2 linked regions of the Candidatus Kuenenia stuttgartiensis genome follow. Each later gene encodes a partner of the first gene's protein in a complex. Links are inferred from orthologs where the notes say so. Each region holds a gene or a part of one and is shown in the gene's direction. Other genes may lie near its edges.

Region 1 (5,744 bases):
GATTATATGGAGGCCGTTCTATTGCGTGTTCAACAGAGCGCCCCTGTTTCTTTTTTTGCGCTTTTTGAAGGGATAAGAGAAAGACGTCGCATCATTGGTTTTTTTTTTGGCGCTATTAGAACTGGTAAGGCAGAATAAGGTAAGAATAGAACAGCCACTAAATTACTCCGACGTACAAATATCTTTATACAATTAATTACAAATACTTTAACTCGCCACTTTTTCACCTCTTTTTTGTGCAATCGTATCCTATAACATTGGCATACATAGTTTTAATTTGAATTTAATTCGTTAGTTTGTTAGTATCTTTGCTTCTTTGTTTGTCTCGTAAGGCAGGTATTACCGCCTAAAAATAAACACGCGGACATAAATGTGAGTTTTATTTTTGGCTGCGGCTGCTTAAAAAGTATTTAAAAAAATGTTTTTGGCATTGAAATGTCATTTGGAGATAATAGGTTATGGTTTCTAAGGAATTGTTGGAAATACTCGCATGCCCGCTGTGCAAAACAGATGTTCGACTGGAGGGCGACAGGATTATTTGTGTGCAATGCGGGCGAAGGTATCCTGTAAAAGATGATATACCGGTTATGCTTATAGATGAAGCAGCGTTGCCAGAAACGAAAGAGAAGGAATCTTAATGGATAGAAAATCGCTGATTGCATTAATCATTTGCGGGGTAATAATGTTATTATACTACCCCATTATACTGCCTTTGCTATCTCCAAAAACAGAGAAGGTAACACAAGAGGAACTCTCTGCCGAAAAACGACGCCTCGAAACAAAAAATGAAATAAGGACGGTCATTCCTGCGTTGCTGCCTTCTCAGGAAACTTTGCGTGAGATGGACATACATGAAGAAGAAGTGGTGATTGAAAATGAATGTATTAGAACAGTGTGGATAAATGACGGTGCGGCGCTCAAATCGGTTAAACTAAAGGATTTTAAAAGTCAGGATTCGAAAGATACTTTAGAATTAATAAAAGATGCTGATACGGAATATCGCCCCCTCGCCATAAGCTATATATATCAAAAGGCAGATTTCCAAAGACAGAGATACAGGATAACGGATAGAAGCAAGGGAAGGATTTCGTTTAGCACAAGCCTGGAAAGCGGACTTAATCTTATCAAGACCGTTTCCATACCGGATGGTAAATACCAAGTGGATATGGAAATTGTATTGGAAAACAATACAGACGCTGAAATTTCTTTAGCATACGATATCATTGCCTCCTCCATGATTACGCACGAAGGCGTAATTTCGACAGATATTGCAGGGCTTGTCGGCATCGATATGGGGAACCATAAAATTAAATTAGTATCCACCGCACCGAAAGGGTTTCCTGCCAAAAATGAGTCTCGTGGCATTGTTTGGGCGGGTTCAACGAATAAGTATTTTGCCACAGTGTTGAAGCCTGCTTCCAGTGAATGGGTAGCATCTGTTCATCTTCAGGCATTTGATATGCAAGGTATGCCTTCAGAGGAAAAGGCGGAACAGGGTGATTTTATGGTCAGCTTGCAGACGGGGAGAATACACATAGCTCCGCATACGTCCGTCAGACATGGATATCTCTATTTTGTAGGCCCGAAGAAAGAAGAGGTTTTGGGTCAGTATGGCACCATGGATGCTATCATAAGTTATGGGTGGTTAAATGTCATAAGCAAACTGCTCCTTGGTTTTTTAAATGCTGTTCATAACGTAATTCCCAATTATGGCATTTCCATCATAGTATTAACGATAATTATCAAGGCTCTTTTGTTTCCGTTAACGAGAAAAAGCCAGGTTTCCATGTTTAGGATGCAACAGTTGCAACCGCTGATTAACCAGCTTAAGGAAAAATATAAAAACAATAAGCAAAAAATAGGCCAGGAACAGGTGTTGTTGTTTAAAAAATATGGTGTAAATCCAATGAGCGGCTGCTTGCCAATGATATTGCAATTGCCTGTTTTTTTTGCACTGTTCAGAACACTGCAGCTCTCTTTTGAAATGAGGCAGGCACCTTTTGTTTTTTGGATAAATGATCTTTCCATGCCTGACACACTGATGTATTTGCCGTTTACCATCCCTTTTCTCGGTAATACCCTGAATATCCTGCCGATAATAATGACAGGCGCTTCCTTTGTTCAGATGAAATTAACGCCGAAATCTCCAGCCACTGACCCACAGGCTCAGGCGCAGCAAAAAATGATGTCATTTATGCCAATTATGTTTGCGTTCATTTTATATAAAATGCCTTCAGGACTTACCCTTTATTGGACAACAAGCACTATATTCAGCATCGTTGAAAGCCTATTCATTAGAAAATCTATTAAAAAAATAAAAATAGTTTAGTGTGATCCCCCCTTTTTTTGCGCTCCCATAGCTAAATATTCAACAGGCAAAAAATATCCCTAATATAACCGTGACATCATATGCTTCCTGAAGTACAGGATACCATTCTTACCGTAGCAACGCCAGCAGGCAGATCCTTTCACGCAGTGATCAGGGTAAGCGGATCAGAAGCAATTCCCTCGATCCATGAAATATTTGTTCCTTCTGCTAATATAAAACTAGAAAACTTACAAACATTTGTTTCTATAAAAGGATGTATTTGTTTGCCTGCGGAGTCATTAAAAATTCCTGCTGTTTTATATGTGATGAGGCAGCCACATTCCTATACAAAAGAAGATATCGTGGAGATTCACACTTTGGGAGGCAGGCCAATCGGAGAAATGATTCTGCAATATATTTTACAAAAAAAAGAAGGATTAAAAGACGGTTTGCGGCTTTCGCGGCCGGGAGAATTTACAAAACGAGCATTTTTGCACGGACGAATAGATCTTGCGCAGGCGGAAGCGATAAAAAACCTCATTCGTTCGCAATCAGATTCAGAACTCGATTTGGCAATTTTGCAATTGTCAGGAAATGCTTCTCTGCGAATTAAAGATATTCAAAACAAAATAACCTCCCTTTGTACATATATTGAAATGTCCATTGACTTTTCAGACCAGGACATTGAATTAATATCCCGGATGGAAATGATAAACAAAATGGAAGATATTAGAAATGATATTGTTAATCTAATGAATAAGCCGTTGACGGATAAAATATCTTCTGAAGAAATTCGTACGGTACTATATGGCAAACCGAATGTGGGAAAATCGAGTTTGATTAACGCGCTGCTGGGGGAGAAAAGAGCTATTGTAAGTGACAGACCAGGGACTACGCGGGATATGGTTACCGGAGTTTTGGAAATAGGAAGCGTGTGTTTTAAATTAACAGATATAGCGGGTTTCGATGAAGCAAGAGAACCTGTTTTTTTACAAGCAAGAGAAAAGGCTCAAGGTGCCTTGAAAAGTGCACATCTGTTATTGCTTGTTTTTGCCGGTAATGAAAAAATGGATATCCAATCATTGGAAATAAATCATAGTGAGGTTGCCAATAATGTAATTGTGGTGGTCAACAAATGCGATTTAATGCCGGAGAGTTCTTCCTTTGAACTGCCGGAAGAAGTAAAAAAATATACTGTTGTGTATGTTTCTGCATTAACCGGCGAGGGATTGGAGAGATTAAAGACACTTATGTTTGATAAAGTTTTGGCCGGGCAGATAGAACGATCAAACACACTTCATTTTTTCAATGTTTATCAAAAAGACGCCATGCAACGGTCGTACGAACGAATAGAACAGGCGATAGCGTCTTTCAGAGATACTATGAGCGATGAATTTATTGCCATGGACCTGAGAATGGCAGTGGACATTCTTGGTGAAGTAGTAGGTGAAATTACGACAGAGGATATTTTAGATAAAATATTTCAGGAATTTTGTATTGGGAAGTGAAATGCGCGAGAGGCCTTCATGGGACGAATATTTTTTGAGGATTACAAAAGAAGTTGCGCGGCGGTCAACATGCCTGCGCAGACAGGTAGGTGCTGTTCTTGTTTTGGAAAAACATATTCTAGCCACAGGTTACAATGGAGCGCCAAGCGGGCTTCAGCACTGTCTGGAAATTGGCTGTTTGCGGGAACAATTAAGAGTGCCGCCTGGCGAACGCCACGAATTATGCCGGGGGCTTCATGCTGAAATGAATGCTCTTATACAAGCAGCGCGCTACGGAATAAAAATTTCGGGAGCAACCTTGTATAGCACAACCTGTCCATGTTCTTTGTGCGCTAAAATGCTGGTGAATGCCGGAATAAAGCGTATTGTTGCCATTTCCGATTACCCCGATGCCCTTGCAAAAGAAATACTTCATATGGCAAATGTCCCGGTTGACTTTGCAGGGCTTGAAGAACCTGTTGTGGGCGATGAAAAATAGTAACAAAACGCCTTTCAAAAATAAAAAGTTTTTGTCCTCGATAGTATACGTGTTAAACTCAATAATACAGTAAAAACGTTGAATTATTTTTGCTTGAAAATCAATAAAGCAGGTTTTTTGGTAAATCTTCTTGACATCATATATCTTGTATGATATATACTTCAGACTAACATATATAGCTATAAATGTGTTTTTGGTACCTTATCAGTAATTTCTTTAACGGTTTTTGTTAAAATATTTAATAGTGAAACCCGAAATACTGGATACGAAACGAATTCTAATGATAAAATGATTTTATATTCCAAACGAGCGCGTCTTTCGTGTTTCGTGCTTGTTTGGTTCTGGCTTCTCCATGTTAGGTTAAGGGCGCATGCAATGCTTGTTTTGTAAAGCGGATAATGACAAAGTGATTAATTCTCGTACAACAGCGGATGGTCTAAGTATTAAGCGCAGGCGGGAGTGTTTGGACTGCGGTCGTCGATATACTACATACGAGCGAGTTGAAGAAAATCCATTGCGTGTCGTTAAGAAAGATGGACGGCGCGAGATGTATGATCGGAAAAAAGTATTTAATGGTTTGCTGAAAGCGTGTGAGAAGCGGCCTGTCTCTACCGATATAATAGAAAATATCGTTGATGAAATAGAGCGCGAAATATATAGCAAATTCGACCGTGAAGTAAATGCAAACTTTATTGGTTCTCTGGTAATGCAGAAATTAAGGATTCTTGATATGGTTGCTTATGTTCGTTTTGCTTCTGTATACAGGGAATTTAAAGATATTTCGGAATTTATAGATGAGCTAAAACCGTTTATGCAGGGAACCAAGAAGAAGATGCGATGAAAGAACAACTACAAGTTATAGTATTAAACCTGTTAGGAGGTACGGAAAGATATGGGTAATATGATAGAGTATGTCGTAAAACGAGACGGAAGGACAGCTCCTTTTGTTGAAAAAAAGATTGCTGATGCGATTTTTAAGGCGGCGCAGGCTGTTGGGGGTAATGATCGTGCTTTGGCAGAAGAACTGGCTGTAGTGGTTTCTATGTTTTTGGCGAAGAAATACAATGGAAATCCCCCGGGCATAGAAAATATCCAGGACGTGGTGGAAAAGGTACTTATTGAGACGGGGCATGCGAAAACAGCGAAGGCTTACATTATATATAGAGACAAAAGGGCAAGAATTCGTGATTCGCTGAGGGTAAGAAAGCAATCCCAGAAAAGAGTGGATACTACAGATGTTTCTCTCATGGTCGATACGGAGACAAAGGACGAAACTTTTCCCTGGGATAAAAGAAAAGTCGCCGTAGCGCTGGAAAAGGAGGCGGATATCTCCGGAGAGGTTGCTGAAGAAATTGCAAGCGTAGTGGAGCAAAGGGTGTTTTCTTCAGGGTTGAACCGTATTTCAACGTCTTTAATCCGGGAGCTGGTGGATAATGAATTGTTTGAGCGT
Region 2 (3,053 bases), 780 kb from region 1 along the record:
ATGTTGCCCTTGCGAAAAGATGTGGACTTTTGCACGATATTGGAAAGGCAACCGGGTCTGAATCCGAAGGGACACATGCTCTCGTAGGCGCTGATCTTGCAAAGCGTTACGATGAAAGAAATGAAGTGATTAACGCAATTGGCGGACATCACGAGGAAAGGCCTGTGGAATCTGTTTACACTGTTTTGGTAAGCGCAGCAGATGCGATTTCTGCAGGAAGGCCCGGCGCAAGAAGAGAAACGTTGGAAAAATATATCAAGCGCCTTGAAAAACTTGAGGGAATTGCAACCTCTTTCAACGGCGTAGAAAGCGCTTATGCCATTCAGGCGGGAAGAGAAGTCCGCATCATGGTTTGTCCGGATAAAGTAAACGACAAGGCCGCGGCAAAGATGTGTTACGACATTGCAAACGAAATAGAAAAACAATTAGAATATCCGGGAGAGGTTATTGTTACCGTTATTCGGGAAACACGCTTTGTAGAACGCGCGAAATAACATATGCATACGGAGTTTGATGTTATTGTTGTTGGCGCGGGACATGCCGGATGCGAAGCCGCTTTAGCCTCGGCGCGCATGGGACTGAATACCGCCCTTCTCTCAATAAACCTCGATACAGTCGCACAAATGTCCTGCAATCCTGCAATCGGGGGTATTGCCAAGGGGCAGCTCGTGAGAGAAATCGACGCATTGGGCGGAGAAATGGCGCAGGTGATTGATGCAACGGGTATTCAGTTTCGCATGCTCAACACAAAAAAAGGCCCCGCAGTACATTCACCACGCGCCCAGGCCGATAAAAAAGCCTATCAGATAACCATGAAAAAAAGATTGGAGCACCAGGATAATCTTTTTATGAAACAGGAAATTGCAGACGGCCTTATTGTCATAGACAATAAGGTCGCCGGCGTTGTCGGCCAGAGTGGTTTACAATACAAATCAAAGGCGGTGATCCTTACCACGGGCACATTTCTAAAAGGCGTAATCCACATCGGAAACTACATAACGAGCGGCGGCAGGATCGGAGAACTCTCTTCCGAAAGATTATCCGGGTCCCTTCGTGACCTTGGGCTTGAAGTACAAAGACTTAAAACCGGTACTTCTCCCCGTCTTAACAGCCGCACTATAAACTACAAAAACCTTAAACCACAACATGGCGACGAAAATCCGCGGCCATTTTCATTTTCAACAAAAACATTATCCGGTGCACAAGTACCCTGTTACATAACCTACACAAACCAGACCACACATGAAATTGTCATGTCCAATCTTAATCGCGCCCCGCTTTATACCGGTCAAATTAGTACGACCGGCCCAAGGTATTGCCCCTCGCTGGAGGATAAAATCGTGCGTTTTCCAGACAAACTGCAGCATCAGATATTTCTGGAACCGGAGGGACTCGATACACTGGAAATATACTGTAACGGCATTTCCACAAGTATGCCTCATGACGTGCAGGAAAGAATAGTCCATTCCATTGAAGGGCTGGAAGCGGCGGAAATAGTTCGATATGGCTATGCGATAGAATATGATTTCGTGCCGCCTACACAGTTGAAACTATCTCTGGAAACAAAAGCGGTAGAGAATCTTTATCTTGCCGGACAAATCAACGGCACATCCGGTTACGAAGAAGCTGCTGCGCAGGGAATAATGGCCGGGATTAATGCCGCCCTGAAAATACATGAAAAGGAGCCGTTTATTCTTGACCGTTCAGAAGCATATATCGGAGTACTCATTGACGATCTTGTTACAAAAGGCACCGAGGAGCCATACCGGCTGTTTACTTCCCGCGCGGAATACCGCCTGCTTTTGCGTCAGGACAACGCAGACAGACGACTGATGAAATATGGGCACAAATACGGACTCATTTCAGATCAGCAATGGAGTACATTACAGGAAAAAGAACGCCTCATTGCAGAAACCCTTGCATACCTGAATTATAAAACGGCGGGGCAAGACGCGTTAGCAAAAATACTCAGCCGCCCGGAACAAACGTTTGATCAACTTCTCGGAATAGACTCCGAACTTGCAGAAAAAAACGTGCCCGGAGATGTGCAGGAACAGGTGGAGATTGAAATAAAATATAAGGGATATATAGAGCGCCAATACAGCCAAATAGAGAAATTCAAAAAGATGGAAAACCACAAGATTCCGGATTGGCTGGACTATTCACACATTACAGAATTAAGAAGAGAGGCACGCCAAAAACTTTCACAGATACGCCCACTATCTTTAGGACAAGCCTCACGCATTTCGGGGGTATCACCGGCAGATATCTCAATCCTTATGATCTACCTCGCAAAAAAAGCAAGAACGTAATCATTGAAATAAATAAAAACAAGGGAGACCGTATTACTATGCCAATTCAATGGCACAAAACAACATGCCCCTATTGCGGCTTCGGCTGCGGTTTGATGGCCGGAGTGGAAAACGGGAAAATCATTGAAATTAAAGGTATGCCAGGCCATCCGGCCAACGATGGAATGATATGCACCCTTCCCGCCAACTCTGTACCCGTTTTCTGCGCAGAGGACAGACTGACAAAACCAATGATCAGGCGGGACGGAAAGCTCTCCCCTGTTTCCTGGGAAGAAGCAATCACCCATGTCGCCTCCCGCTTTCAAGAAATCATAGAAACACATGGTCCCGGAGCAATTGCCATTCACAGCGGAGCAACATGTACGACGGAAGAGTATTATCTCATGAATAAACTGATAAAAGGATGCATTGGCTCCAACAATATCGAGTCCAGCACCCGTCTGTGTATGGCAAGTTCGGCAATGGGCTTTATGTCGACTATCGGCGCAGACGCCCCTCCGGCATGCTATGCGGATATAGAACAGGCAGATTTGTTCTTCATTGCCGGCAATAATATGGCCATCTCTGTGCCTGCCCTGTTCGCAAGGGTAGCAAGGTCGAAAAGAAAGAACGACGCAAAGGTTATTGTCGTTGACCCGCGCAGGTCGGAAACTACCGGCATAGCGGATATTCATCTTCAGATTAGGCCCGGAACGGACGTAGCGCTGAATAACTCCATAGCCCATGTTTTATTGAAAGAAG

The links.
Region 2: the proteins of mnmE (region 1) and mnmG are in contact, whole or in part, in a solved structure (PDB 9HIP), measured with the Escherichia coli proteins. The link is inferred for Candidatus Kuenenia stuttgartiensis from one-to-one orthologs.

What each region holds. Positions count from the first base shown.
Region 1 is NZ_LT934425.1:1,609,794-1,615,537, reverse strand. What follows is about bases 1,736-4,612. They hold mnmE (tRNA uridine-5-carboxymethylaminomethyl(34) synthesis GTPase MnmE), read left to right. Parts: upstream 1,736-2,409; coding sequence 2,410-3,816; downstream 3,817-4,612. Other genes in these bases: KSMBR1_RS07360 (deoxycytidylate deaminase), read left to right, coding at 3,818-4,294; yidC (membrane protein insertase YidC), read left to right, coding at 1,736-2,329. Also shown: KSMBR1_RS07380 (segregation and condensation protein A), read left to right, coding at 1-138; KSMBR1_RS23265 (segregation/condensation protein A), read left to right, coding at 95-196; KSMBR1_RS07375 (Trm112 family protein), read left to right, coding at 459-638; more of yidC, read left to right, coding at 638-1,735; transcriptional regulator NrdR, read left to right, coding at 4,665-5,135; nrdD (anaerobic ribonucleoside-triphosphate reductase), read left to right, coding at 5,187-5,744. UniProt on the Escherichia coli protein: Exhibits a very high intrinsic GTPase hydrolysis rate. Involved in the addition of a carboxymethylaminomethyl (cmnm) group at the wobble position (U34) of certain tRNAs, forming tRNA-cmnm(5)s(2)U34.
Region 2 is NZ_LT934425.1:2,387,047-2,390,099, reverse strand. The notes cover bases 1-2,904. They hold mnmG (tRNA uridine-5-carboxymethylaminomethyl(34) synthesis enzyme MnmG), read left to right. Parts: upstream 1-497; coding sequence 498-2,312; downstream 2,313-2,904. Other genes in these bases: KSMBR1_RS10965 (molybdopterin oxidoreductase family protein), read left to right, coding at 2,351-2,904; rny (ribonuclease Y), read left to right, coding at 1-494. Also shown: more of KSMBR1_RS10965, read left to right, coding at 2,905-3,053. UniProt on the Escherichia coli protein: NAD-binding protein involved in the addition of a carboxymethylaminomethyl (cmnm) group at the wobble position (U34) of certain tRNAs, forming tRNA-cmnm(5)s(2)U34.